Regions from separate parts of the Marinobacter sp. NSM genome, predicted to be linked through region 2. Evidence: riboswitches for the same ligand, from Rfam matches in the RefSeq annotation. Region 2 holds a riboswitch; the other holds the start of a gene.
The links. A riboswitch is a leader RNA that binds a small molecule or an ion and turns the genes downstream of it on or off. The one in region 2 is predicted to bind cobalamin.
Positions count from the first base shown of each region.

Region 1 (14,774 bases), 290 kb from region 2:
AATCAGCGAGAAAACCACGGCGGCGGCAGCGCCAAACATGAGCACATTGAAACCCTGACCTTCCGATACACCGACACCGCCAAACTGGGTCCAGTCACTGACCGATGACGCATCGGCAAAAATGATGAAAATAAAGGGCAACAGTTGCAGCACGATAAAGGCGGGCTGAGTCCAGACCTGGAACCGGCTGATGGTGGTTATGCCATGGGTAACCAAGGGAATGATCACCACCGAACAGATCAGGTAGCCCAGCACCAGAGGAATGCCGAAGAGCATTTCCAGCGCCATGGCCATGATGGCCGCTTCGATGGCAAAAAAGATGAAGGTGAAGCTGGCGTAGATCAACGAGGTAATGGTGGAGCCAATGTAGCCGAAGCCGGCGCCACGGGTGAGCAGGTCAATGTCGACGCCATATCGGGCTGCGTAGTAGCTGATGGGTATGGCGGTCAGAAAGATCACTAGGCTGACCGCCAGGATGGCCGCAACGGCATTGTCGAAGCCGTAGTGCAGTGTAATGGCACCGCCGATCGCTTCCATGGCCAGAAAGGATATGGCACCCAGGGCGGTATGACTGACCCTGGCAGCCGACCAACGGCGGGCACTCTTGGCGGTGAAGCGAAGCGCGTAGTCCTCCAGGGTCTGGTTGGCAACCCACTGGTTGTAACGTCGCCGGACCCGAAAAATATTCTGTCTTGCGGCCATAGTGCCTTGCCTTCTGGTACAGAGCGCGACTTTTTGGTGCAACTACCGGGTTGGCAGCACCGTCTTTGACAGCTGGAACAAGATCCATGCCATGTGATGGTGCGGATAAGGAATCGCGCCTGACATTATTGCTTTCGTATTCGCGTTTTAGCCTGCTGAGCCTGTGACAGGAATGCGTCAAATGACGTAGGCCGCTGGGGTGATTGCCGAATGGGCTCTGTGTCAGTGCCTGAGCAGAATGTGTGTCGTGGGCGCTGTGCTTCGTTTGTTGAAGTGCGGTACCGGCATACCAACACTGCGAGGAATAACCATGGGCACGACAGATTCAACCGCCAACGGGCGGTCATTCGGCAAGGGAACCGGGCTTCGCAAGAAGCTCATGACGCTGGCAGCATCCATGATGCTAGCTACATCGGCACAGGCGGCCACACCCCCCACCTCCGAGGTGAATACCACCGGGCTTGCGGTGACAGACGACACCGTCAAGGTTGGCATACTGCACTCCATCACCGGCACCATGGCGATCAGTGAAATCGGTTCAGTACAGGCCGAGAAACTGGCCATTGAACAGATCAACGCCTCTGGCGGTGTGCTGGGCCGGCAGATCGAGTTCGTGCAGGAAGACGGCGCCAGTGACTGGCCCACCTTCGCGGAGAAATCCCGCAAGCTGCTGCGCCAAGACAATGTCGCGGCCATTTTTGGTGCCTGGACCTCCGCTTCCCGGAAAGCCATCCTGCCGGTAATCGAACAGTTCAATGGCATGCTGTACTACCCCACGTTCTACGAGGGCCTGGAGCAATCACCGAACGTGATCTACACCGGGCAGGAAGCCACTCAGCAAATCCTGGCCAGTATCGATTGGGCGGTTGAAGAGAAGGGCGCCAAAACCTTCTACCTGCTGGGTTCGGACTACATCTGGCCTCGCACCTCCAACAAAATCGCTCGCAAACACATCGACAAGCTGGGATTGAAGGTAGTCGGCGAGGAGTATTACCCGCTGGGTCATACCCAGTTCAACTCGGTCATCAACAAGATCAAGTTGCGTAAGCCCGATGTTATTTTTGCGTCGGTTGTGGGCGGCTCCAACGTTGCCTTCTACAAGCAGATGAAAGCCGCTGGTATTGATTTCACCAAGGAAAGCCCGCTGTTGCTGACCATCTCTGTAACCGAAGACGAAATCCGGGGCATCGGTGGTGAAAACGTGGAGGGCATCTATGCCTCCATGAAGTACTTCCAGAGCCTGGATAACCCCAACAACCAGGAATTTGTGGCCGCGTTCAAAGAAGCCTGGGGTGATGACATGGTCATCGGTGATGTTACCCAGGCTGCCTACCTTGGCCCCTGGCTGTGGAAGATGGCGGTCGAGAAGGCCGGCTCTTTCGATGTCGACAAAGTGCGTGAAGCCTCACCGGGCATTGAGTTCACCAAAGCCCCCGAAGGTTATGTACGTATCCACGAAAACCATCACCTCTGGTCCAAGACCCGTATCGGCAACGCCCAGCGCAATGGCCAGTACAAAGTGGTCTACGAAACAGAAGACCTGATGGAGCCAGATCCTTTCCCGGAAGGTTACCAGTAAGCACGGCTGGCCGGTGCCAAGGGGCGCCGGCCGCCGGTTTTCCAAACGGTTGGGTGCGTTATCTCTAGGGAGTAAGGGTCATGTTTGATGGCTACACCACCAGTGAATTGATGTCGATATTTGCCATGCAGGGGTTCGCCGGGCTGTCCCTGTTCTCAGTGTTCGTGCTGATGGCACTCGGCCTGGCGATCATTTTTGGTCAGATGGGGGTGATCAATATGGCCCACGGGGAGTTCATGATCCTCGGTGCCTATACCACCTACCTGACCTCCAGTGCGTTTCAGAGTTATCTGCCGGGTCTGTTCGGGGGCTATTTTTTCGTCGCCATGCTCTTCGCCTTTCTGGTGTGCGCGGCGCTGGGGGCCTTTATCGAATGGGCCATGGTCAGGCATCTGTACAGGCGGCCGCTGGATACGCTGTTGGCGACCTGGGGCCTGAGCCTGATTCTCCAGCAAGCCTACCGCACGATTTTCGGCGCCAGGGAAGTGGGGGTCACGCTGCCAGACTGGATGATGGGATCAATCCAGGTCACCGACATGGTTGATCTGCCCATCAACGGGCTGTTTGTGATGATCATCGCGCTGTCCATCGCCATAGCCGTTTACTTCCTGATGTACCGGTCCGGTTGGGGCAAAAAGGTTAGGGCCGTGGTCCAGAACCGGCCCATGGCCGAAGCCGTGGGCATCAACAGTGCCGGTGTCGACAGGGCCACGTTTGCCCTGGGCTGCGGGATTGCGGGTATCGCCGGCGCGGCTTTCACCATGATCGGTTCCACCGGTCCGTCCTCCGGCCAGGCCTACATCGTGGACACCTTCCTGGTGGTGGTCTTTGGCGGTGCACAGAGCCTGATTGGAACCATTGTGTCTGCGTTTGGCATCTCCCAGGCCCAGTCCACCCTCGAGTTCTTCCTGAGTGGTTCGATGGCCAAGGTACTTACGCTTCTGGTGGTTGTCGGCATTCTCATGCTGCGCCCGGAAGGACTCATGGCCCTGAAGATTCGTCGCTAGGAGACCGTCATGAAAGACTCACCCGTTGTTAAATGGTTTACCTCCCGAGAGGGGCTGTACTACCTGGCGTTGGCGCTGTTACTGGTGGTTGTTTTGCCGGTCATGCTCGATGCCTTCCGATTGAATATGGTCGGCAAGTACCTGACCTACGCCTTTGTGGCCATTGGCCTGGTGATGTGTTGGGGTAAAGCAGGCATTCTCAGCCTGGGACAGGGCGTTTTTTTCGGGCTTGGCGGCTACTGCATGGCGATGTACCTCAAGCTTGAGGCCTCAACGCCGGAAGCAACGGCCATACAGTCAACGCCCGGCATCCCGGACTTCATGGACTGGAACCAGATTACCGCTTTGCCCTGGTTCTGGGAGCCGTTCAACAGTTTTGCCTTCACCCTGATTGCCGTGATCGGTGTGCCGGTTCTGCTGGCCTTCATTATCGGCGTTGCCATGTTCACCCGGCGTGTGGGCGGGGTCTACTTTGCCATCATCACCCAGGCCATCGCGGCCATCCTGACCATCCTGATCATTGGTCAGCAGGGTTACACCGGCGGCATCAACGGCATCACCGACCTGAGAACCCTGATGGGTTGGGACATACGCACCGATGAAGCAAAAACGGCCCTCTACTTCGTAACGGTTGCGCTGTTGTTCGTCTGTCTGTTCGCTGCCCGCCTGATCCAGAAGCGCAAACTCGGGCGAATCCTGGTGGCGATGAGTACCCAGGAAAATCGCGTCAGATTTTCCGGCTACGACGTTGCCGCCTTCAAAATCTTCGTGTTTTGCCTGGCGGCGGCTTTTGCCGGCATCGGCGGCGCGCTGTTTACCTTGAGCGTCGGCTTCATGTCGCCCTCGTTCATCGGCATCGTGGCATCCATCGAGATGGTGATCTTCTGCGCACTGGGTGGCCGTCTATCCATCCTTGGTGCGGTCTACGGCGCACTGCTGGTGAATGCCGCCAAGAGCGGTTTTTCCGAATCCTTCCCGGAGCTCTGGCCCTTCGCCATGGGTGCGCTGTTCATCGGTGTTGTTCTGGCCTTCCCGAACGGCCTCGCCGGTCTTTATCAGACCTATGTCATGCCCCTGGAAGACCGGTTGTTTCGGCGAAAGCGAGGCTCTGTTGAGGGCCGAAACGTCGCTGCAACCGCGCCCGCCAACATCAAGGATCTGGAGGATAAGGCCAGTAATTACGACTCGATGATTGACCAGTACAGCCCGGAGAAATCCTGATGAAAGCAGCCAAAAGCAAAAGTAAGGACTTTTTGTTGGCGGTAGAGGGACTGACGGTATCGTTCGACGGCTTTAAAGCGGTAGACGACCTGTCCTTCTACCTGGACCCAAACGAAATCCGGGTGATCATCGGCCCCAATGGCGCCGGTAAAACCACGGTGCTGGACCTGATCTGCGGGAAAACCCGGGCCACGTCAGGCTCCATTCGCTTCCAGGGGCGGGAGCTGACAAAGATGAAAGAGCACCAGATTGTGCATTCTGGGGTTGGGCGTAAATTCCAGACCCCCTCGGTGTTCGAGGACCTCACCGTGTTCGAGAATCTCGAAGTGTCTTATCCGCAGGGCCACTCGGTGATGGGCGCCCTGGCGTTCAAGCGGGATCTTGCGGTGGTAGAGGAAATTGAAGCGGTTGCCCGGACCATTTTTCTTGAAGACATGCTTGAGCAGCCGGCGTCTCTGCTCAGTCATGGTCAGAAGCAGTGGCTTGAAATCGGCATGCTGCTGATTCAGAAGCCGAAGCTGATCATGTTGGATGAACCCGTAGCGGGCATGTCGGTGGTGGAGCGCAAGAAAACTGCCGAATTACTGAAAGTGATTACCCATGAACACACGGTTCTGGTGATCGAACACGATATGCAGTTTGTGGGTGACATTGCTGACCGGGTAACGGTGATGCACCAGGGCAAGGTGTTGTCGGAGGGGTCCATCGAGCACGTGAAGTCGGACCCGAAAGTCATCGAAGTCTACCTGGGGCATTGATCATGCTGAGCGTCAAACAACATTCGGTGGCCTACGGCCAGAGCAACATCATTGAGAACCTAGACCTTGAGATTGGCAGGAATGAGATCGTTGCCGTGGTTGGCCGCAATGGTATGGGCAAGACCACGTTGATGAAGTCCCTGGTGGGTATGACGCCGACCAGAGGTGGGCAGCTCCAGCTGGATGGTGCGGATCTTTCCAACCTTAAGAGTTTCCAGCGGGTGAGGGCAGGGATCGGCTTTGTACCCCAGGGCCGGATGATTTTTCCGACTCTGACCGTGAAGGAGAACATTGAGACCGGCCTGGCTGCTGTCGGGGAGAAGAAGATCCCCGAGGATCTTTACGAGCTGTTTCCGGTGCTGAAGGAAATGCTGCATCGCCGGGGTGGCAACCTGTCTGGTGGACAGCAGCAACAGCTGGCGATCGCCCGGGCGCTGGCCACCCGGCCCAAGGTGTTGCTGCTGGATGAACCAACCGAGGGTATTCAGCCCAACATCATCAAGGACATTGCCAAGACTCTTCGGCGGATTCGCGATGAGCGAGGGTTGTCGATTGTGGTGTCGGAGCAGGTGTTGAGTTTTGTGATGGATGCGGCGGACCGGATTCTGGTGATCGAGAAGGGGGAGATTGTTCACGAGGAGCTTCGGGAGGAGGCGGATCAGGACAAGATTGCCAGTTATCTGGCCGTTTAATTCTGGGGTTTGGTGCAAGCCGCTGAGGCGGGGGCAGCCTTCCGAAACACGCCGTGAATACGTCCATGTAGGCTCGGATGCGCCATCCCTGGCGCATACGGTTTCGGAAGGCTGCCCCCGCCCCATCGGCCCGGACATGGGTGACAACCGCTATGCGGTGAGGAGCAAGCAGAATGAGACACGGTGATATTTCCAGCAGTAACGATACCGTCGGTGTGGCGGTGGTGAACTACAAGATGCCTCGGCTGCACAGCAAGGCCGAGGTGCTGGACAACGCGCGTAAGATTGCGGACATGATCAAAGGTATGAAGGTGGGGCTGCCGGGGATGGATCTGGTGGTGTTTCCGGAATACAGCACCATGGGGATCATGTACGACAACGACGAGATGATGGACACCGCTGCAGCCATCCCAGGTGACGAGACGGCGATTTTCTCGGCGGCGTGTCGTGAGGCCAATACCTGGGGGGTGTTTTCCCTGACCGGGGAGCGGCATGAGGATCACCCCAACAAGGCGCCTTACAACACGCTGGTGTTGATCAACAATGAAGGCGAGATTGTTCAGAAGTACCGCAAGTGCATTCCCTGGTGTCCGATTGAGGGCTGGTACCCTGGCGACACCACCTATGTGACTGAGGGGCCCAAGGGGATGAAGATCAGTATGATCATCTGTGACGATGGCAACTATCCGGAGATCTGGCGGGATTGTGCCATGAAGGGTGCGGAGCTGATTGTGCGCTGCCAGGGCTATATGTACCCGGCCAAGGAGCAGCAGATCATGATGGCCAAGAGCATGGCCTGGGCCAATAACTGCTATGTGGCTGTGGCCAACGCCAGTGGTTTTGATGGTGTGTATTCCTACTTTGGCCATTCCGCGATCATCGGGTTTGATGGCCGTACTCTTGGCGAGTGCGGTGAGGAAGACATGGGCATTCAGTATGCCCAGCTCTCGGTCAGTCAGATTCGCGATGCCCGCCAGAACGATCAGTCCCAGAACCATCTGTTCAAGCTGCTGCATCGGGGTTACACCGGCGTGCATGCCTCCGGCGATGGCGACAAGGGCATTGCCGATTGCCCGTTTGAGTTTTACCGCACCTGGGTGATGGATGCGCAGAAGGCGCAGGAGAATGTCGAAGCCATGACCCGCAAAACCGTGGGCACGGCTGAGTGCCCGGTGGGCGAGCTGCCGTTTGACGGCAAGGAAAAATCCGCAGGGGCTTAAGCCCGGGAGGCACATATGCCGTTTATCAACGAACGGCTGGAAGCCAACCGGGAGACCAACGACAAGAACCGGGCCGCTTCAGGCCCGGTTCGTGCTTCCCGGTTTCGCTTCGAGCCTGAGGTTGTGATGGCCCGTTTGCGAGCAAACATTGTGGGCCAGGATGAGGCGCTCACGGCGATGGAGTCGATGCTGGTGCGGGTAAAAGCCGACATCGGTGAGGACAACCGGCCGCTGGCGGTGCACCTGTTTCTTGGCCCGACCGGTGTGGGCAAAACCGAAACCGTAAGGCTGATTGCCGAGGCCATTCATGGCCACCGCGATGGCCTGTGCCGCATCGATATGAATACCCTGGCACAGGAACATTATTCGGCGGCGCTCACCGGCGCACCGCCAGGTTACGTGGGCAGCAAGGAAGGCCATAGCCTGTTCGATCTGGACAAGGTTCAGGGCTCGTTCAGCAAGCCCGGCATCGTGTTGTTCGACGAGATTGAAAAGGCCAGCAAGGAAGTAGTCCGTACCCTGTTGAATGTGCTGGATACTGGCCGGTTGGTATTCCCCTCCGGCAATCGGGAAATCGACTTCCGCAATACCCTGATCTTCATGACCAGTAACGCCGGCGCATTGGATGCGGAGGCTCACCATCACCGCTATCAGCGAGGCTGGCGCCGATGGCTGGGGCTGTCACCCGGCTCTGGCGAAACCATTCGGGATGCTGCGCTTCGGCGCCATTTTGATCCGGAGTTTCTTAACCGGATTGATCAGATCCTGAACTACAACACCCTCACCGACAACTGGCTGGACGCGCTGCTGGATATCGAGTTGGCGGGGCTGAACAAGCGCCTGGCCCGCAAAAATGCAGAACTGACTCTGTCCGAGAATCTGCGCCGGGAGCTCTGCCGAGGCTACGACAGCCGTTATGGCGCACGGGAGATGTTACGGGCATTTCGCCAGCGTCTGGAGCCGGCGGTTGCGCGGGCGTTGCTGGCCCATCCTGAGGCGGAGCAGTTCGCCGCAGACATTGAAAACGGCGAGATAAAGGTTCGCCAATACGTCGAATGACGTAGGCGCCGGGGGTATTTGGCGAATACCCCCGGCATGCCGTGCAGCCGATAGTAGAGGCGTTATTCAAACAGACAAGCCAATGTACAGGAGCGCCCGCTATGGCTGAAACCATCATCAAGATCGATCTGAATAAATCGGCCTACGAGAACGACAAAGTCCACAACCGCTGGCACCCGGATATTCCGTTGGTGGCCACCGTTAAACCCGGTGACGATTTTATCGTGGAGTGTTACGACTGGACCGGCGGCCAGATCAAGAACAACGACAGCGCCGACGACGTGCGTGATGTAGACCTCAGCCAGGTGCATTTCCTGTCGGGCCCCATTGGCGTCGAAGGCGCAGAGCCGGGTGACCTGCTGGAAGTCGACATTCTGGACATAGGTACGTTTGAGGAGAGCCAGTGGGGCTTCAACGGTTTCTTCTCCAAGCAGAACGGCGGTGGCTTTCTGACGGAACATTTCCCCGAAGCCCAGAAATCAATCTGGGACTTCAACGGCATGTTCACCAAGTCACGGCACATTCCTAACGTGGAGTTTGCCGGGTTGATACATCCAGGGCTGATTGGTTGCCTGCCTTCCAAGGAACTTCTGGATACATGGAATAAGCGGGAAGCGGGCCTGGTAGCAACGGACCCTGACCGTGTGCCGGAGTTGGCTACTCTGCCTAACGGTGAAACGGCCCACATGGGCCAGATGAGAGGGGACGAGGCCAAGGCGGCTGGCGCTGAGGCCGCGCGAACCGTGCCACCGAGGGAGCATGGCGGCAACTGCGACATCAAGGATCTTTCCCGTGGCTCCAAAGTGTATTTCCCGGTTTACGTAGACGGCGCGGGACTGTCTGTGGGCGACCTGCACTTCAGCCAGGGGGATGGTGAGATTACGTTCTGTGGGGCCATCGAAATGGCCGGCTGGATCCACTTGCGGGTGAACCTGATCAAAGACGGCGTGCGAAAATACGGCATCAAGAACCCGGTGTTCAAGCCCAGCCCCATCAAGCCCCGCTACGACGATTATGTGATCTTTGAGGGCATCTCGGTGGATGAAGAGGGCGGCCAGCACTATCTGGACGTGCATGTGGCCTATCGCCAGGCCTGCCTGAATGCCATCGAATACATGACCAAGTTCGGCTACAGCAAGGCACAGGCTTACGCGATCCTTGGGTGTGCGCCGGTGGAGGGGCATATCAGCGGTGTGGTTGATATTCCCAACGCCTGTGCAACGCTCTGGCTGCCAACCGGCATCTTTGATTTCGACATCAACCCGTCAGCGGATGGCCCACAGAAGAAAGTCAGTGGCGGCATGGACGTGCCTCTGTCGAAAGACAAGGAGTAACCAACATGCCTGTGTATGACTACAAATGTCGGGAACACGGGTTGTTCCACCAGCTGGCCACCATGGAAGACTGTGCCAAGCCGGCGGAGTGCCCGACCTGTCAGGCGCTGTCACCCCGAGTCATATTGCTGCCCCCGGAGATTGCCGCCATGGACCCGGCCAAACGATCGGCTCAGGACCGGAACGAGCGCTCGAAACACGAACCAATGTTTTCGACTGCCGATCGCAGGGCACACGACAAGGAACACAGCCGAAGTTGTGGTTGTGGCTCACCGAAGCCGGGCAAATCCATGCTGTTCTACACCGCGGACGGTAAGAAAATGTTTCCCTCAATGCGGCCGTGGATGATCAGCCACTGACAACCGGTTCGACGTTTCACGTGTTTGGCCCCGATACGGGGCCTTTTTTCGATCCACAATTCAGGGCTGCTCAAGCACCAGATCCCGATACCACGCTGTTGCCCGTTCACCGGTATTATCCGCATCTGACATAATGGCCACGCCAACAATGCGCGGGGGGTTCTCCCCGAACGCTTCCCGGTAATCCGCCACAATATCCCGCTCCACGGTGACCCACTCACCGGTTTGCTCCGGGCCGGAATTGACCGCCACCATCATGGTCTGGTCGGTGAAGGCATTGGCGACAATGGATTGCTCTGGTAGCCGGTTGGCCCAGATGTAGTTCAGGGCATTACCCGGCAGGGACTCGCCAAACATGACCTCCACGGTTTTGCGCTTGGCCCGTTCAAAGAAGCCTGCTTTGTCGGGCTGAAATTCAAAGGCCACGTAGATTCGCGCCGGGTAGTCGTCGCCGGACTTTTTCCGGGCATCACCCTGGTCGAACACATTGGACACCTTCCATTGCCAGCGCAGAATCAGCGATTCGCCGGGTTCTAACGACAATCGGGCAATCAGGCCGGAGGCGCTGTTATCAGCAGTCGCCTTGACCACCTGAACACCGTCGTCCGTGACCAGCTCGTAGCGCGTGTGCCGGTCGATTCTGGGAAATTCCAGAGGTTCCCAACCATCAGATAATGAACTCATGGTGGAGAAGGGTTGCAGTAAAGGCGCTTGTGCCATCATCGCCGGGCTGACCAATAGCAGAGCCAACACCCATGCAGTGCCTGCCAGTGATGAACGCTTCATAGACTTGTCCTTTTGTTTTCGGGCCACTGTAGTGGCAGACAGCGGGCCTGCAATAAAGTGCCTTGTCAGTGGCTATTAGTCCGTATATAGTGACCAAATCCTTGGTTGACTACCATATGTTGTGATCATTCTCTGATCACTTCACTCGTAAAGGTAGTCGGGAATCCGGTGAGAATCCGGAACTGACGCGCAGCGGTATTGGGGAACGAGCGTGGCATCAAGACACTGGCAAGCGCCGGGAAGTCGCCACGCAAGGCCGAACCAACAGGTTCACGCCCCTGAGTCCGAAGACCTGCCAGGGATAGACACTGCACCTTCGCGTTTCAAGGTGAGCAGGTAAGGATTATTGGCCACGGACGACACGGATACCCACGGACTACAAATATTCAAAAGATGGCAGCCCCATTTTTTGTCCGTGAAAGTCCGTGTCGTCCGTGGCCAGAGTGCCTTTTCTCCTGTGAACGCGAAGGTTGCACTAACAACGCGTGCACAAGGAGAAGCCCCATGTCTGCCACCGCTCTGGCCGAAGCCCCGGCCGCCGATACCCAATCCCTTCAAGTTATTAAACGCAACGGCACCCTGGTTGGATTCAATCCCGCCAAAATTGGTGTGGCTGTGACCAAAGCGTTCCTGGCCGTGGAAGGCGACAAAGCCGCCGGTTCGGCCCGCATCAACGATGCCGTGCACCGGGTAACCGAACAGGTGGTGCAAGCCATCAGCCGGCGCCTGAAAGCCGGTGGCAAAGTGCATATTGAAGACATCCAGGACCAGGTGGAACTGGCCCTGATGCGTGCCGAAGAGCAAAAGGTGGCCCGGGCTTACGTGCTCTACCGGGAAGAGCACGCCCGCAAGCGCGCCATCGAAGAGCCCATGGAAGCGCACCCGCACCTGACCGTGAAAAAAGCCGACGGCAGCGTGGCGCCGCTGGACCTGGGCCTGATGAAGCTGCAGGTAGAACAGGCCGCCACCGGCCTGGACGGCATTGACGGCGAATCCCTGGTCGACGAAGCCCTGCGCAACCTGTACGACGGCATTGCAGAAACCGAAGTGCTCTCTGCCCTGGTGATGACCGCCCGTGGCCGTATCGAGCAGGAACCGGACTACAGCGCCGTCACCGCCCGCCTGTTGCTGGAGCAGCTGCGCCTGGAAGCCGCCGAGGCCCTGGACTTGCCCCGCAACCAGCCGCTGGCAGAGGTTTATCCACAGGCCCTGAGCGCGTTCATCCACGCCGGTATCCGCTACGAATTGCTGGACGAAGCCCTGGCCGCTTTTGACCTGGAACGCCTGGGTGCGGCGATCATCCCCGAGCGCGACCACCAGTTCGGTTTCCTCGGCCTGCAAACACTTTACGACCGCTACTTCCTGCACTGGAACAAGGCGCGCCTGGAACTGCCCCAGGTATTCTTCATGCGCGTCGCCATGGGCCTGGCCCTGCGGGAAGACGACCCCAATGCCCGCGCCATCGAATTCTACAACCTGTTGTCATCTTTCGATTACATGGCCAGCACACCCACGCTGTTCAACAGTGGCACCCGCCATTCCCAGTTGTCGTCCTGTTACCTGACCACCGTCGGCGATGACCTGGAAGGCATTTACGGTGCCATCAGAGACAACGCCCTGTTGAGTAAATGGGCTGGCGGCCTGGGCAACGACTGGACCCCGGTGCGGGCATTGGGCTCCCACATCAAAGGCACCAACGGCCAGAGCCAGGGCGTAGTGCCCTTCCTGAAAGTGGTCAACGACACCGCCGTGGCGGTGAACCAGGGCGGCAAGCGCAAAGGCGCCGTGTGTGCCTACCTGGAAAGCTGGCACCTGGACATCGAAGAATTCCTGGAGTTGCGCAAAAACACCGGCGACGAACGCCGCCGCACCCACGACATGAACACCGCCAACTGGGTGCCGGATTTGCTGATTGAACGCATGCGCGAAGACCGGGACTGGACCCTGTTTTCCCCCAGCGATGCGCCAGACCTGCACGACCTTTACGGCAACGCCTTCCGGGAACGCTACGAGCATTACGAAGCGCTGGCGGAGCAGGGCAAGATCAAACTGTTCAAAAAACTCCCCGCCAAACAGCTGTGGCGCAAAATGCTCACCGTGCTGTTTGAAACCGGCCACCCCTGGATCACCTTCAAAGACCCGTGCAACCTGCGCTCACCGCAGCAGCACCAGGGCGTGGTGCACAGCTCCAACCTGTGTACTGAAATCACCCTGAACACCAGCGCCGACGAAATCGCGGTATGCAACCTGGGCTCGGTCAACCTGGCTGCCCACATTCACAACGGTGAGCTGGACGTACAACGCCTTGAACGCACCGTGACCACCGCCGTGCGCATGCTCGACAACGTCATCGACATCAACTTCTACGCCGTACCCCAGGCGAAGAACTCGAACCTCAAACACCGCCCCGTGGGCCTGGGCCTGATGGGCTTCCAGGATGCCCTCTACCAACTGGGCCTGCCCTACACCAGCCCGGAAGCGGTCGAGTTTGCCGATGTGGCCATGGAACAACTCAGCTACTTCGCCATCCGCGCCTCCGCCACCCTGGCCGGCGAACGGGGTGCCTATGAAACTTACGAAGGCTCCCTCTGGCAGCAAGGCATCCTGCCCATCGATTCCATCAACCTGTTAAAGGAGAACCGCCGGGAAGGGGACCTGTCGCTCAACACCAACAGCCGCCTGGACTGGACCCCGGTGCGCGAGCTGATTGCCAAACACGGCATGCGCAACAGCAACGTCATGGCCATCGCCCCCACCGCCACCATCTCCAACATCGTCGGTGTGTCTCAGTCCATTGAACCGGCGTACCAGAACCTGTTCGTGAAATCGAACCTCTCTGGCGAATTCACCGTGGTCAATCCCTCCCTGGTGCGCGACCTCAAAGCCGAAGGCCTGTGGGACAACGTCATGGTCAACGACCTCAAATACTTCGACGGCAGCGTGCAACAGATCGACCGCATCCCACCGGTACTGAAAGCCCGCTACGCCACCGCCTTCGAAATCGACCCAAGATGGCTGGTAGAAGCCGCCGCAAGACGCCAGAAATGGCTCGACCAGGCCCAGAGCCTGAACCTGTACATGGCCGAACCCAGCGGCAAGAAACTGGATGCTCTGTACCAGTTGGCCTGGGAGCGCGGGTTGAAAACCACCTACTACCTGCGCTCCCTGGGTGCTACCGGCGCCGAAAAAAGCGCCCCGGTGGCTGCACCCCAGCCGCAAGTGTGCAGCATCGACGAGCCAGACTGCGAAGCCTGTCAGTAACTATAGGCTTTGCCGAATAAGCAGCGATTACTCCACAGCCTGAAGAACCGGGCTGGTCTGGCTTCCCAAAAATGTCTGTAGCCATGGATGGCTACAGCCAAGCCCCCCAGGGATGGGTTCACGGGCGGTTTTTGGGAAGCCAGACCAGACCGGTTCCACCACCAAGCAAAGCAGGCCAAGCGACCAAGAACTCCGAGGTAAGACAAATGCTAGATTGGGACGACGAACCAAAATCCGAAAACAAGCCGGCTGCCACCGCCGGCCCGGCGCCAGTCAACGTAGACGACAAGCGCGTCATCAACGGCGAAACCGACATCAACCAGTTGGCACCGTTCAAGTACCCCTGGGCCTGGGAATACTTCATGAACGCCAACAAAAACCACTGGACCCCGCTGGACGTCAACATGGCCCAGGACGTCCACGACTACCACCACCGCCTGAGCCCGGCGGAAAAGCACGTGTACGAAAACGTACTGGCCTACCTCACCACCTCCGACATCCTCGCCATGCGCAACATCGGCCTGGCCGTGATGGAGAAAATGAGCGCGCCGGAGCTGCAAATCTACCAGGCCCGCCAGGTGTATGAAGAAGCCCTGCACACCTGGACTTACCAGCACTGCATTGAAACCCTCAACCTAGACCAGAGCGAAATCTACAACCGCTACCGGGTGGTGCCGGAAATCAATGGCAAGATCCAGGTTGCCAACCGACGGCTGGACGCCGTCATGCGCTCCGACATGAACCTGCGCAACCCGGATGACCTGCAGGAATTCATCATGTCTTACCTGTTCTTCGC
Region 1 covers NZ_JBQTCK010000002.1:609,500-624,273, forward strand. Annotated here, with positions in the region: gene ACTZWX_RS06820 (hybrid sensor histidine kinase/response regulator) at 1-702, opposite strand, end outside; gene urtA (urea ABC transporter substrate-binding protein) at 1,013-2,281, shown strand; gene urtB (urea ABC transporter permease subunit UrtB) at 2,362-3,288, shown strand; gene urtC (urea ABC transporter permease subunit UrtC) at 3,298-4,509, shown strand; gene urtD (urea ABC transporter ATP-binding protein UrtD) at 4,509-5,267, shown strand; gene urtE (urea ABC transporter ATP-binding subunit UrtE) at 5,270-5,959, shown strand; gene ACTZWX_RS06850 (aliphatic amidase) at 6,133-7,179, shown strand; gene ACTZWX_RS06855 (AAA family ATPase) at 7,195-8,238, shown strand; gene fmdA (formamidase) at 8,340-9,572, shown strand; gene ACTZWX_RS06865 (FmdB family zinc ribbon protein) at 9,578-9,931, shown strand; gene ACTZWX_RS06870 (DUF3047 domain-containing protein) at 9,992-10,654, opposite strand; cobalamin riboswitch at 10,834-11,031, shown strand; gene ACTZWX_RS06875 (ribonucleoside-diphosphate reductase subunit alpha) at 11,222-13,978, shown strand; gene ACTZWX_RS06880 (ribonucleotide-diphosphate reductase subunit beta) at 14,062-14,774, shown strand, end outside.
Region 1: it holds a riboswitch for cobalamin, as region 2 does, so the genes downstream of both, ACTZWX_RS06875 (ribonucleoside-diphosphate reductase subunit alpha) here and ACTZWX_RS05590 (TonB-dependent receptor domain-containing protein) in region 2, are expected to answer to the same signal.

Region 2 (14,774 bases):
TCTGGTGCTTGCCGTCTTCTTCAAGCACGAAAGTGCGGAAGAAGCCGAGCGGTGGTGTGCGGTTCAGGGCGTTCCTGGCCAGGAAGGTAAGGAAGCGCTGACTGCCGCTGGCTTTCTCTACAATCAGGGTTTTCAACTGTTCGGTGAAGTCGGTTTGCCCGTAAATGCCATCCAGGTCGAAGAAGATATTGCTATTGAGCAGGGCTTCCGCCTTGGGGTTTTCGATCCAGTCGGTGAAGTAGCCTTTCCAGACACTCAGCGGTTGTCGCCATTTCGGGTTGGTGGCCATGATATCGCCGGTGCAGTACGCGTAACCACATTCGGCCAGTCCATCGGACACGAACTTGGCCAGCGCCAGAAAATATTCATCGTGCTCTTCAGGTATGAAACTGTCGTCCAGCACCATGGCGTTGTCCTGGTCGGTAACAACCAGCTGTTCATCCCGGGCCATGGAGCCCAGGGCCATGAAGCAGTAGGGCACCGGTGGCGGTCCGAGCTTTTCTTCACCCAGTTCCAGCAGACGTTGGCTGAAGCTGCGACCGATACCGGCCATGGCGCTGCCGATCATGTGGGAGTTGGCGTCTTCGTTGACCATGCGTACAAAGCTGTCGCGGACTTCCAGGCTGATTCTCTTCAGGCCTTTGACGTCGTTCTGGTGGTAGATGTTACTGACCAGGTACAGGCTGCTCTGGCTTTCATACTTGACGATGTCTGACAACGCAATCACGCCCCGCACTTCGTCGCCTTCCATCACCGGCAGGTGGTGCACGTTGTTGTGGAGCATGGTGAGCATGGCTTCGAAGATGAAGGAGCGGGCGCTGATAGTGATCAGTCCTTCCGACATGATGTCGCTGATCGGGGTTTCCGAGGCCAGGGCATGGGTAACCGCACGGGTACGTAGATCCCGGTCGGTGATGATGCCCTGCAATTTCGGGCGTTCGCCGCTTTCATCCATCAACAGCAGCGCCGATACGCCATTGTCTGTCATGATTCTGGCGGCTTCCTGCAGGCGAACGGTGGTCGGAGCGGAAACCGGTTCCCGGGATATCAGGCGGGTAACCTTGGCGGTCATCAGTTCGTTGGATTTCTCTCTACGCGAAACCGCCGAACGCAGTCGGCTGCGGTCTTCAATCTCAACAAAGTCTGCAAAGTTTTCGTCGGTTTCCCACAGGTGCTGAAAGGTGGTATCCGGAATCTTGTAGATCAGGCAATCTTCGATGGCTTTGGCGGGAAACCGGACTTTCTTGTTCATCATCAATCCGAACTGGCCAAAGATTTCGCCCTCGCCCACGCGGTTATACAGTTCACCGGAGCGGCGGAAAATCTCCACGGCGCCGCTGCGGATATAGTGGAGCCAATGATTGGTCTGGCCGAGTTCAAGTATCTGGGTGCCGGCGCGGTAGTAGACCACCTCAATACCGCTGACAACTCGTTCAAGAAGTTCTTCAGGCATGTCATTGAACGGGGGGTATTGGGCAATGTGGTTGCGGATGTCCAACAGTTCGGCCTGCATGGGCTCTCCAGAGTGACTGAGTCTTGATTAAATGTTTGCGTTTGGCTGACCGGGTATTCCAGAGTCTGGCCAAACTATAGCAGCTGTCTGTTCACTTGGTGTACCTTGGCCACGGTGGGTAAGCACGAGAGAGTGTTTTATGGTCAACAAGTTACTGGTTACCGGTGGTATCCGGTCTGGAAAAACAGGGCTGGCGGAGCAACGGGCGCGAGACGCCGGCACAGATGTGGTTTACGTGGCTACCGCCACCGCCGGTGATGATGAAATGGCCCTGCGTATCCGGCGCCACCAGCAGCAACGCCCGGCACACTGGCAGTTGGTTGAGGAGCCGGTTTACCTTGGCCAGGCGCTGTCAGGCCTGGCTGCCGGGCATGATACCTCGCCGCTGGTTCTGGTGGACTGCATGAGTCTCTGGTTGAGTAATCTCCTGTTCGCCGACCGCTCGCTGTTTCAGCCTGAACGTGCCGCCTTCCTGACTGCCGTGGAAACCTATCCGGGCCCGTTGGTGATCGTCACCAATGAGGTAGGGCTGGGCACCATCGGCATGGACCCCCTCACCCGTCGCTTTGCCGACGAGCTGGGGTGGCTCAACCAGGCACTCGCGCAGCGCTGTGATGAGGTGGTGATGTCGGTGGCTGGTCTGCCACTGACCCTCAAGACTGGTGGCTGACCAGGCTGCGGAAGGTGCCAAACTCGGACTGGTCCACCTGAATCCGGCTGCGGCAGGCATAGGGCACGGAAAAACCAGCAAACGATTTCTCCAGGGGAATGCCCAGCACGTTGGCCAGCACCATGCGAATAACGCCACCATGGCAAACCATCAGGATACGCTGGTTCGCAAGTTTTTCCTGCCAGCGATCAAGCCCGAGAGTGACACGCTGGTAGAAGTCGGTAATGGCTTCACCTCCGGGCGGGTTGGAATTTATGGGATCCTGCCAGAAGCGGCTGAGATGGTCGCCATAACGTTCCTGGACCTGCCGCGAAGTTAACCCCTCCCAGTCACCAAATCCGATTTCCCGCAGGTCATCTTCGATGTGCAGGGGAATCCTGCGTCTTTGCGCGAGCTGTTCTGCAAACTGGCGGCACCGCGTCATCGGCGAGCTGACAATGGCATCCCAATGGTCGTGATCGTGCACGGCGGCTTCCATCTGCTGCCAGCCGACGGGGCTCAGCGGGTCGTCCTTGCTGCCCCGGAACTTTTGGCCACCCTCGGGTTCGCCATGGCGTATCAGGTCGATTACCGTGGTTGTCATGGTTCTACTCCCCGGATTTTCCGCTGATGCCGGCATCAGCAAAGCTGGCCATGTTGTTATGCAGTGCGCAGGCTGCCCGAAGCAAAGGCAGGGCAACCGCGGCGCCGCTGCCCTCACCCAGGCGCATGCCCAGGTCCAGCAGTGGGGTCGCATCAAGTGCTTCAAGCACCGCGTCGTGACCAGGCTCGGCAGACCGGTGCGCAAACATGAGCCAATCGCGCGCTCCGGGTTGCTGTTTAACCGCCACAAGCGCGGCGGCCGAGACGATAAAGCCATCGACCAATACCGGGATCTTGCGGGCTGCGCAGCCGAGGATGGCACCGGTCAACGCCGCAATCTCGAAGCCGCCGAGGGAAGTCAGCACAGACAAGGCATTTCGGTCGTCGCCATGCCGGGCCAGTGCTTTGGATACCACCCGGGTTTTGCGAGCGACCCCCTGGCTATCAAGGCCGGTGCCCGGCCCTACGAGCTTCCCGGGTGGCAGGCCAAGCAATGCGCAGGCGAGTGCGGCGGCACTGGTTGTGTTGCCGATGCCCATGTCGCCACCGATGAACAACCGGCATCCGGCGTTGGCCGACCGCTCGGCTGCCTGGTCGCCACTGGTCAGTGCAGCAGCTACCTGGCCCGGGCCAAGGGCGGGTGTTTCGGCCATGTTGGCGGTACTGGGGCCGATAATCTGGTGAATGACGCCGGGGAGCATGGGTACCTCGCCGACCGTGCCCAGGTTCACAACTTCCAGGCTGGCGCCGAGTTCCCTGGCCATTACGCTGATGGCCGCGCCACCGCCAGCGAAGTTGGCAACCATCTGGGCGGTGACCTCCTGGGGAAAGGCGGAAACACCTTCAGCACATACGCCATGATCACCGGCAAACACCACCATGCGGACAGGATCAACGGTTGGCTTGTCTGTGCCGTTCAGGGCCGCCAGGGTAATCGCCAGCTGCTCCAGTTGCCCGAGAGAGCCTGGCGGTTTGGTCAGAACCTGCTGTCGCGCTGCGGCAAGTGCGGCGTGTTCGGCTGAGGGGGTGGGGGGCGGTGCTAGCCAGCTTTGAGGCAGGGCCATGACGATGATTCCTTGTGGGCGGAAAACCGAGGATGGTCTTACCGTGAGGCGAAGGTGTCAAGATCAGGCTCCACTCGGTTAGACTTGCCAGCATCTGATTCATGGAGCCCACATTTGGAAACGTTTCTGGTTGCGGTGTTGGTATGTGTCGCGGCGGTTGCACTGGACTGGCTGGTTGGTGAACCGCGCCGGTGGCACCCTCTGGCAGGCTTTGGCCGTTGGGCCTCGGTGGCGGAAGCTGGCCTGAATGGCCAGCCGCAGGCCGCAGCAAGGAGCCTGTGCCTGGGTGCGCTGGCAACCGCAATCGTCGTCACGCCGGTGCTGGCACTGGCTGTAGCGCTGCAATTCTGGCTGGCCGGCTGGCTATGGTTGGTGGCTCAAGTGGCCGGCGTATGGCTCGCAATGTCGTTACGGGGGCTGGCGGAACATGGCCGAGCGGTGTCCACGGCATTGACTGCGGGTGACGGTGACCAAGCCAGGAGAGCGGTAGGGTGGATTGTCAGCCGGGATGCAGCGGCGCTGTCCGACGAGGGGGTGGCCGCAGCTGCCTCGGAATCCATGCTGGAAAATGGTGCCGATGCGGTGTTCTCAAGTCTGTTCTGGTACCTGCTTGCCGGGCTGCCGGGTGTGGTTTTGCACCGATTGATCAACACCCTGGACGCCATGTGGGGCTATCGCAACTCCCGATTTCTTTACTTCGGTCGGTTTGCCGCCAGGCTGGATGACCTCATGAACTGGCTGCCTGCCCGGCTGACTGCCCTCACTTACGCGATGTTGGGAAGTACCCGGGTGGCGCTCCGTTGTTGGCGTACCCAGGCAAGAACCTGGGATAGCCCCAATGCCGGGCCAGTGATGTCGGCCGGGGCGGGCGCCCTTGGTGTGACCCTCGGTGGACCGGCGCCCTATGCCAACGGCATCAAGGAACGGCCAGTGTTAGGTCGTGGTCCCGGGGCCTCGGCAGCGACAATCGAAGGTGCCATTGCCCTGGTACAGCGTGGGGTAATGCTGTGGTTGTCGGTGCTGTTCATCCTCGCCCTTGCCGGCAGCTGGTTGGTGCCTGGAGGTGCAGGATGACGGCCTTCGACCTTCCTGAATCCCCGGAGCATGGCGGGCGGTTACAGGCTGCAATACAGCGTTGGGGCATTCCCCGCGAGCAATGGCTTGATCTGTCCACCGGCATCAATCCGGTACCCTGGCCGGTTCCGGCCATTCCACCGGAGGTATGGCAACGACTGCCAGAGCCGGACGATGGGCTGGAAGAGATCATCCGTTGCTGGGCAGGTGCGCCCGAGCGTGCCAGCTGCCTGCCGGTGGCGGGATCCCAGGCGGCGATCATGGCCCTGCCTGCCGTGCGTGCCAGGATGCATGGTGTTGGTCGGGTGGCGGTGCCCGTGCCGGGATATCGCGAGCACGGTCATGCCTGGCGTCGCGCCGGTTTCGAGGTGGTGGCGATTCCTGAGCAGGCAACAGAACAAGACGATCTGACCTGGCTGGATTCTGTGGATGTTGTGGTGTGGTTACAGCCGAATAATCCGACCGGGCAGCTGGTCGATCCGGCCTGTCTCCTGCTTTGGCAACAACGATTACAGGCACGTGGGGGCTGGCTGGTGCTTGATCAGGCCTTTGTTGAGGGAGAGCCCGGGTTCGGGTTGGAACCCTGGGCGGGTGGGCCGGGTCTGATACTTCTGCGATCACTGGGCAAGTTTTTCGGCCTGGCCGGGATTCGCGCCGGGGCAGTATTGGCCAGCCCGGAACTAACCCGTGCGCTGGCTTTTGAGTTGGGCCCCTGGACCGTCAGTGGCCCGGCGCGTTATCTGATGGCAAGGGCTCTGGCCGACAGGGCATGGCAGGTGGAGGCGCGAGGCAGGCTGCAGACGTCTCGGCTGCGGATGGACGGCGTGCTCAGGACATCTGGCATGCCAGCAGCTACTGGTACGTTGCTGTTTCGCACAATCCATCACGAAAAGGCAGCACAAATAGCGGACGAGTTGGCCCGTCGTGCCATCCTGGTCCGGTGGTTTGATGAGCCGTCAGCCCTGCGCTTCGGTTTGCCGCCTGATGAGACCGGTTGGCAACGTCTGGGAGGTGCGTTGTCTGAATTAACATATCTCATTGACCACCCCCACCCTGGTTGATAGTCTTGCCCGCAATTTCAGGTGCTCTGAGCGTTCCAACCGGGCTGGCGATAGTCCGGCGAACGCAGTGAGTGAAACGGGAAGCCGGTGAGAGCCCGGCGCTGCCCCCGCAACGGTAATCAGGTGAAAGGCAATCCAATGCGCCACTGTGCCTATGGCATGGGAAGGTGATTGCCCCGGAGCATCCGCTCTACCTGGAAGCCCGGAGACCGGCCTGGAATTTGGAGCCCATGAGTTCCAGACACCTACGTTGCGGAGGGCAGCGGCGGTGGGTGAACCGGCCAATGCAATTGATCGACGCCCCTCCACCCTCCGTCAATACAGACATTTCTCCTCCGCATTAATCAGTATCAACCGCACGGGTGAGTGCGGTGCGAAGCGAGTGAAGAAATGAAGCGGTCCAAAGCCTTGTCTGCCCTTGTGTTCATACCTTTTGCTCTACCGGCGACTGGTTCAGAGTCTGAACCCGCCCCGGATACTCTCGAGCCTATTGTTGTAACTGCCACGCTTGGCCCCCGTACGGTGGGAGAAAGCCTGTCTTCGGTGACGGTCATCGAAGAAGAATCCATCCGTCGCGAGGCGCCTGCCGAATTTACCGATCTGCTGGCGGCGCAGCCCGGCATTGATCTGGTCACTAACGGGTCATTTGGCAAGAACACCAGTGTATTCACTCGTGGCACCGCGAATGATTCCACGGTCTTTCTGGTTGATGGGGTGCGCCTTCGCTCTGCTACCAGCGGTGGCGCGCCCTGGCAGTATTTTCCAGTTGATCTGGTCGAGCGTGTGGAAATCGTCAGGGGCCCCCGCAGCGCACTCTATGGCGCTGACGCGGTAGGCGGTGTCATTCAGGCATTTACACTGGATCCAAAGCACGGTAATCGAGGGTGGGTTGAAACCGGAGCAGGCAATTTCAACACTCAGAAAACCAGTGCTGGCGCATCGGCGACTCACGGCGCAACTCGGTTCAGCCTCAGCGGGCTGCACAAGGAAACCGATGGCACCAGAATAGTGAAAGATGGCGAGGACAAAGGCTTTCGCAATACCGCCGGCGTCGGGCGTGTTGTGCATGAATTGCCGAGCGGAGGAGAGGCCAGTCTCGTCATAATGCAGTCAGAGGGCAATACTGAGTTTGACGGTGGCAACACGGATTTTATGATCCGGACCGTCGGCGTCACATTGAATACTCCTGTCAGTGATTATTGGGCGACGTCCATCCAGCTTTCCGAATCTGCTGACGAGCAAGAAAGCTTCCGCAGTGCCGGCGATTCTGTATTCAACACCAAAACCCGAACCGCACGATGGGAAAACACTTTCACCGCAGGCGTGCACGAGCTCGCAGTCGGGGGAGAGCTGCAATCCGACGAAGTGAAAAGCACCATCGAGTTCGATGAGAACAGTCGCACCAATGCCGCGTTATTCACCCAACTGCGCTTAAACTTCGGCCCTTCCGATATTCAGTTATCCTTTCGCGGCGACGACAACGAGGCCTACGGTCGACAGGAAACCGGGGGCATTGCCCTTGGTCACTCGTTTGACCGCGCCCACCGGGTACGGGTGAGTTATGGCACCTCGTTCCGGGCGCCTACGTTCAATGATCTTTACTATCCTTTGGAGATATTCGATTTCGGTGGCAGTTATGCCGGCAACCCGGACCTCAAACCGGAGGAAGGAGCGTCCGTGGAGTTGGGGGTTAGCGGTCGTTACGAACACTGGTACTGGGATGCCGCTCTTTATCAACTGGACGTAGAGAATCTGATTGAACTCCAGAGCATCAGCGGTGATCTCCGGCCTGCCAACGTGAGTGAAGCCCGTATTCGTGGCGCGGAGCTGGCCTCCGGTCTGCGTTCGAATGGTTGGGATCTTGGGGTCAAACTCACCTTGATGGATCCGCGCGACCGTGAGACGGATAACCGTCTGCGTCGTCGCAGTCACCAATCGCTGAGGGTTGACCTGGACCGTCAAATGGGTGCCTGGAGCCTGGGAGGTACCGCTCTGGCCAGTGGTTACCGCTACGATGATGCTAATAACCAAAATCGTTTACCGGGCTACGTCACCTTCAACCTTCGTGCAGGGTGGGAATTTGCTCCGGACTGGACAGCACGGCTGACGCTTCAGAACGTTACGGATAAGGAATACGCGACGGCAACCCGATTTGATGGTTCAGGATACCTGGCGGCGGGCACCGCAGGGTTTCTTTCGGTTCGCTATGACTTCCGATAAAACTGCATAATCTTGCCGGGGAGGCGCCAGTGGGAAAGCTTAAGGGTGTGAGCATACTGCTCGGCTGGATGCTGTTGGCATCTCCGGCCCTGGCATCCTATGTCTGCGCCACGGATGATCTGGGCGAGGAGATATGCCTGGAACACCCGGCAAAACGTATTGCCGCACTTTCGCCTGGGGCGACAGAACTGGCATGGGCGGCGGGCGCCGGTGACCAGGTGGTTGCCGTGGTGGCTTACAGCGATTATCCGCCGGCAGCCCGAGAGGTCGCTTCAGTGGGTAGCCATACCCGCATGGATATGGAACGGCTGCTGGAGCTGCAGCCGGATCTCGTGATTGGCTGGGTAACCGGGAACCCGACGGAGCAGCTGGTCACACTCAAGGATATGGGCGTCCCGGTGTTCTCCATTGAGCCCCGGAGTTTTGAAGCTGTCTCCAACACCATTGAGCGCATCTCCATACTGGCAGGTACTGAAGCAAAAGGCTTTGCAGAGGCAGAGCGATTCCGTCAGGGCATTGCCGACTTGCAAGGGGCGTACGCCAAGGCTGATCCGGTGCCGGTATTTTACCAGGTTTGGGATGAGCCCCTGATGACGGTCAACAGCCAGCACCTGATCGGTGAAATGATTGAACTTTGCGGTGGTGATAACGTGTTTGGTCAGCTGGACCGGCTAGTGCCGAGGATCAGTGCGGAAGCGGTGATTGCGGCGAATCCCGAGGCCATTCTGGCGGGTGGAATGGGTGAGGAGAATCGCCACTGGCTGACGCGCTGGCAGGCATTCCCCAGCATCACTGCGACAGAGCGAAACAACCTGTTTTTTATTCCGCCGTCACTGGTTCAGCGACCGACTCCGAGAATGCTTGAGGGAACGCAATTGTTTTGCGAGAAACTGGAGGTGGCCCGTGGCCGACGGCCCTAGTGGAGTAGCGGTGTGATACGCCCGATCACCCTGCCCCTTGCCATTCTGGCCGTAGCCGGGCTGATCGCCATGTTGATGTCGGTTGGTATTGGCAGTGTCGCAATTGCACCTGCGGATGTGCTGTTGGTGTTTCTGGGTGAGGGCTCCAACCTGCACCGCACTCTGATTCTTGAGCTCCGGCTACCCAGAACGCTGTCGGCCTTTGCCACCGGAGGTCTGCTGGCGGTGGCCGGGGCATTGATGCAGGTGCTGCTGCGTAACCCGCTTGCCGATCCCTATGTATTGGGGCTGTCCGGGGGTGCCGCCGTGGGGGCATTGCTGGCGATGTTGGCGGGGCTCGGCGGCGCGGTTATCTCCGGTTCGGCCTTTGCCGGTGCCATGCTGGCCACCTTGATGGTGTTCGGGCTCGCCCACGGCACCGGCAGCTGGACGCCCTCCCGCCTTTTGCTCACGGGGGTTGTGGTGGCGGCTGGCTGGGGCGCGGTCATTACCTTGATGTTGTCTATCAGCCCGGCCAGAGAATTGCCGGGCATGTTGTACTGGCTAATGGGCGATGTGTCCTACGCCAGGGCGCCCTGGCCGGGGCTTGGCGTGCTGGTGCTGGTCTGTGCGCTGGTGGTGCCTCTTGGCCGCAGTCTGAATGTATTGGCCCGTGGCCCCATGCAGGCTGCAGCCCTGGGGATCTCAGTGCGCCCACTGGAATGGCTGATTTACATACTGGCCAGCCTGCTCACGGCCACGGCGGTGACCATGGCCGGTAGCATAGGCTTTGTAGGGCTGGTGGTCCCGCATATGCTCCGGTTGGTGCTTGGTAACGACCAGCGCCTGATTTTACCGGCCTGTGCGTTAGCCGGTGGCACACTGTTGGTGCTGGCGGATACCCTGGCAAGGGTTGTAATCGCGCCGGAGCAGCTGCCGGTGGGTGTGATCACCGCGCTGTTGGGCGTTCCCACTTTCCTGTATCTGTTGTACCGGAGTCGCTGATGTCCGGTAACCAACGCCCCCCAATGCAAACCCTGAGTACCCGGGAACTGGTCATCGATATTCCTGGCCGGGCCGACGGTTACCCTTTGGATCTGGCAATAAAATCAGGTCAGGTTTGGGGCGTACTCGGGCCCAACGGTGCCGGCAAGACCACGCTGTTGCACACCCTCGCAGGCCTTCGTTCGCCCCGCGCCGGTGCTTTGTTCCTGAATGATGTACCTACAACGAAGCTAAAGCGGAGAGCCCTCTCCCAACAGTTGGGGCTGGTGTTCCAGGACCGACAGGATGGCTTCCCGGCAACGGTACTGGAAACCGCGCTGATCGGGCGTCATCCGTGGCTGGCACCCTGGCAGATGGAAGGGGCAGACGATCTGGCCACGGCAGAGAGATCACTGGAAGCGCTCGATGTCCTGCATCTGAAAAACCGCCTGGTCAGCACCCTGTCTGGCGGCGAACGCCAGCGAGTGGCGATTGCCACGCTGATGACTCAGTCGCCCCATACATGGCTGCTGGATGAACCGACAAATCACCTGGACCTGCACCACCAGGTGGCCGTCATGAAATTGCTCACTGACCGGGCGGCAGCGGGTAACGCCATTTTCATGTGCCTGCACGACCTGAACCTGGCTGCCCGCTGGTGTGATCATATTTTGCTGATGTACCCCAATGGCGAAACCTGCTGGGGCCCGGCCGAAAGGATGCTGGCGCCGAACGCTCTGGAACGTTTGTACAACCAGCAACTGGCAACGGTGGAAGTGGATGGCGCGCCTTTCTTCGTGCCAAAACGAATCTAGCTCATAAGTATCGTGAGGGCAGCGAATTCAGACGACAGGAAAAGCAACACATGTCAGACAACAAAGTCCCAGCGGCCATGATCACCGCCCCGGGTTCCGGCCAGGGCAAATCCATGGTTACGGCCGCCCTGGCGCGCCTGCACCGGAACGCCGGCCGGAACGTCCGGGTGTTCAAACACGGGCCGGATTACCTTGATCCCATGGTGCTGGAGGTGGCCTCCGGTAACCCGGTTTACCAGTTGCACCCCTGGATGATCGGCGAGGACGAGTGCCGGTGGCGGCTGGCCGAGGCCGCCCAGAGCGCCGACCTGATCCTGGTGGAGGGCTCCATGGGGTTGTTTGATGGCAGCCCCAGCAGCGGTGATCTGGCCAAACTGGCGGGTATTCCTGCCTTGCCCGTCATTGATGCCAAAGGCATGGCTCAGACCTTCGGCGCGGTTGCCCTGGGCTTGGCGAGCTTTGATTCCGAACTCCCTGTTCATCAGGTAATTGCCAACAAGATTGGCAGTCCCTACCACGGCGAGCTGTTACGGGAGAGCCTGCCGGATGGCATCAGTCTGTTGGGCGCGATACCCCGAAACGATGCCATGAATATCCCGGACCGGCACCTTGGGCTGGTCCAGGCGGCAGAAATGGACGACCTTAGTGATCGGCTGGATAGAGCGGCCGAAGTCCTGACATCAGCGGGTCTGGATGGACTTCCCAAGCCCGTCCCTTTTCATTTTCAGGCACCACCCAGGCCAGAACCGCTGCTGACCGGGCGCCGGATCGCCGTGGCCAGGGATGCGGCCTTCAGCTTTATATACCGGGCCAACCTGGATCTGCTCACAGCCATGGGCGCTGAGCTGGTGTATTTTTCGCCCCTGCACGATTCGGAAGTACCGATGGCCGACGCGCTCTGGCTGCCGGGCGGCTATCCGGAACTGCATGGCCGGAGCTTGGCGGAAAACCAGCCTATGCAATTGTCGATCCGCGCCTTCCATCAGGCCGGTAAGCCCATTCTGGCAGAGTGTGGCGGGCTAATGGCCTGTGCCGAAGAACTGGCAGACAAAGACGGCACGGTGCATGGCCTGCTGGGCCTGGTACCCGGGCGCGCTACCATGGCTAACCGTTTGACCGCGCTGGGGCTGCAAAGTCTGGAAACCCAGCTGGGCGGGTTGCGGGGCCACACCTATCACCATTCCAGTCTTGATACCCCTTGGCAACCTGCGGCCAGGGCGAAGAAGCAGGCCGGCTCTGACGGAGAGGCGGTGTATCGCCACCAGAATCTGGTGGCCAGCTATTTTCACGGCTACTTCCCGTCGTCGCCGGCCTTGGTTGCCGCGATCTTTCGCGGCGAGGACATCCGGTTTTCCTAATGAATACAAATGCGTGAATCCAAGGAGAGTCATCATGCGTGAACGCGCCAAAGACCCCGAACGCCATGCCAAGCGCATGGCCGCCAAACAGAAAATCATGCAGGAACGTATCGCCCGCGCCCAGAAAGAACAGGGCGTGTTGCTGGTGCTGACCGGCCCAGGCAAAGGCAAGAGCAGTTCCGGCTTCGGCATGGTAGCCCGGGCCCTGGGCCATGGTATGAAAGTGGGCATCGTCCAGTTTATCAAGGGCGCCTTCAGCACCGGCGAGGAAGCGTTCTTCCGGAGCCTGCCGAACGCGACCTACCACGTGATGGGACAGGGCTACACCTGGGATACCCAGAACCGGGAACAGGATGTGCAGAGCGCGACTGAAGCGTGGAATATTGCAGCGGACATGCTCAAAGACGACAGTTATGACCTGATTCTGCTGGACGAACTGAATATCGCACTGAAGTACGACTACATCGACCTGGACCGGGTGCTGGACGACCTGCAGGCCCGGCCGGAGATGCAGCATGTGGTGGTCACCGGCCGTGGTGCTCCCCAGGAACTGATCGACCTGGCCGACACGGTCACCGAGATGGGTGTGGTCAAGCACGCCTTCAAGGATCAGGGCATCAAGGCCCAGAAGGGCGTGGAGCTGTAAATGCCCACCCTGATGGTGCAGGGCACCACCTCGGATGCCGGCAAGACCACGGTGGCGGCGGCCCTGTGCCGCTGGCTGGCGCGTCAGGGCGTGTCGGTGGCGCCGTTTAAACCCCAGAACATGGCCCTGAACAGTGCGGTCACCGTGGATGGTGGCGAAATCGGCCGCTCCACGGCATTGCAGGCGCTGGCCTGTGGTCTGGAGCCCCACAGTGACATGAATCCGGTGTTGCTGAAGCCCCAGAGCGATTGCGGGGCCCAGATCATCCTGCGGGGGAAGGTTCACGGCAATATGGATGCCCTGGATTACCATGCTTACAAGGCCGAGGCCATGGCCTCGGTGCTGGCCAGCTGGCAGGCCCTGAGCGAGCGCTATGATGTGATCATTGCCGAGGGTGCCGGTAGCCCGGCGGAAATTAACCTGCGGGCCAACGACATTGCCAACATGGGCTTCGCCGAGGCCGCTGATTGCCCGGTGCTGCTGGTGGGTGATATCGATAAAGGCGGTGTGTTTGCCCAATTGGTGGGCACCCTGGCGTTGATCTCCGGCAGTGAACAAGCCAGAACGGCCGGATTTATCATCAATCGGTTCCGGGGTGACATTGCGCTGTTGGAGCCCGGGCTGGACTGGCTGGCCGAACATACTGGCAAGCCGGTGTTCGGGGTCTTGCCCTATCTGCACGGGTTGGTGATAGATTCCGAAGACAGTGTCAGTGCCGCCGGCACCAGCGAGGCCGGCGCCTTGAAAGTGGTGGTGCCGGTACTGCCAAGGATCAGCAACCACAATGATTTTGATCCGTTGCGATTGCACCCGGGTGTGGACCTTGTTTTCGTCGGCCCGGATGAGTCCATTCCGCCGGCAGATCTGATTATCCTGCCCGGCAGCAAAAGCACCCGGCACGACCTGCAGTGGCTGAGACAACAGGGCTGGCCTGAGGCCATCCGGAGACACCTGCGCTATGGCGGCAAGCTGCTGGGTATCTGTGGTGGATTCCAGATGCTGGGACTTCGGGTGGAAGACCCGGACGGCCTGGAGGGCGAAGTTGGCAATACCGAGGGCCTGGCATTGTTCGAGATGGTCACCCGCATGGTGTCGGGTAAGCAGCTCAGACAAGTGACCGGCAGGCTATCCCCCGAGGTTATTGGAAGTGGTGTAACGGCGACAATGACCGGCTATGAAATGCACAATGGAGTCACCGAGGGCCCAGCGCTGGCCAGGCCTTTGGCGGAGCTTGATGGGCGACCGGATGGTGCAGTCAGCGCCGACGGTCAGGTGGCGGGCACCTATGTGCATGGTCTCTTTGATGAGCCTGCCGCCTGCGATGCCATTCTGTGCTGGGCCGGTCTCAATACACGGAATGCACGGTCAGTGGACTATCAGAGTCACCGTCTGCAGCAGCTCGACCGCCTGGCAGATCAGGTGGAGCGGTGCCTGGACACGGACCGGTTAAGGAGGTTGTTGCAGTTATGAGCAACCAGAACGACCCATTCACTGATGCCCAACGTGAGGGGCTTTACCGGGCCATCTTCGAGCGCCGGGATGTGCGCTCGCAGTTTTTGCCGGATGCCATTCCGGATGAGGTGCTGGCCCGTATTCTGAGGGCAGCCCACCATGCGCCGTCAGTGGGCTTCATGCAGCCCTGGGATTTCATCGTTATCGACAGCCTGGCGGTGCGCGAGCAGGTGTTGGCCAGCTTCAATGAGGAAAACGCAAAAGCCTCGGAAAACTACACCGGCGAGCGGCAGCAAACCTACCGGACACTCAAACTCCAGGGCATTCTGGAGAGTCCCATTAATCTTTGCATTACCTGTGACCGGTCCCGCGGCGGTCCCCATGTGCTCGGCCGTAACTCCATCATGGAAATGGATCTGTTCAGCACCTGCCTGTC
Region 2 covers NZ_JBQTCK010000002.1:321,645-336,418, reverse strand. Annotated here, with positions in the region: gene ACTZWX_RS05620 (putative nucleotidyltransferase substrate binding domain-containing protein) at 1-1,513, opposite strand, end outside; gene cobU (bifunctional adenosylcobinamide kinase/adenosylcobinamide-phosphate guanylyltransferase) at 1,653-2,183, shown strand; gene ACTZWX_RS05610 (histidine phosphatase family protein) at 2,167-2,766, opposite strand; gene cobT (nicotinate-nucleotide--dimethylbenzimidazole phosphoribosyltransferase) at 2,771-3,829, opposite strand; gene cbiB (adenosylcobinamide-phosphate synthase CbiB) at 3,944-4,903, shown strand; gene cobD (threonine-phosphate decarboxylase CobD) at 4,900-5,964, shown strand; cobalamin riboswitch at 6,004-6,196, shown strand; gene ACTZWX_RS05590 (TonB-dependent receptor domain-containing protein) at 6,355-8,184, shown strand; gene ACTZWX_RS05585 (cobalamin-binding protein) at 8,214-9,104, shown strand; gene ACTZWX_RS05580 (FecCD family ABC transporter permease) at 9,174-10,088, shown strand; gene ACTZWX_RS05575 (ABC transporter ATP-binding protein) at 10,112-10,882, shown strand; gene ACTZWX_RS05570 (cobyrinate a,c-diamide synthase) at 10,933-12,240, shown strand; gene cobO (cob(I)yrinic acid a,c-diamide adenosyltransferase) at 12,275-12,886, shown strand; gene ACTZWX_RS05560 (cobyric acid synthase) at 12,887-14,356, shown strand; gene bluB (5,6-dimethylbenzimidazole synthase) at 14,353-14,774, shown strand, end outside.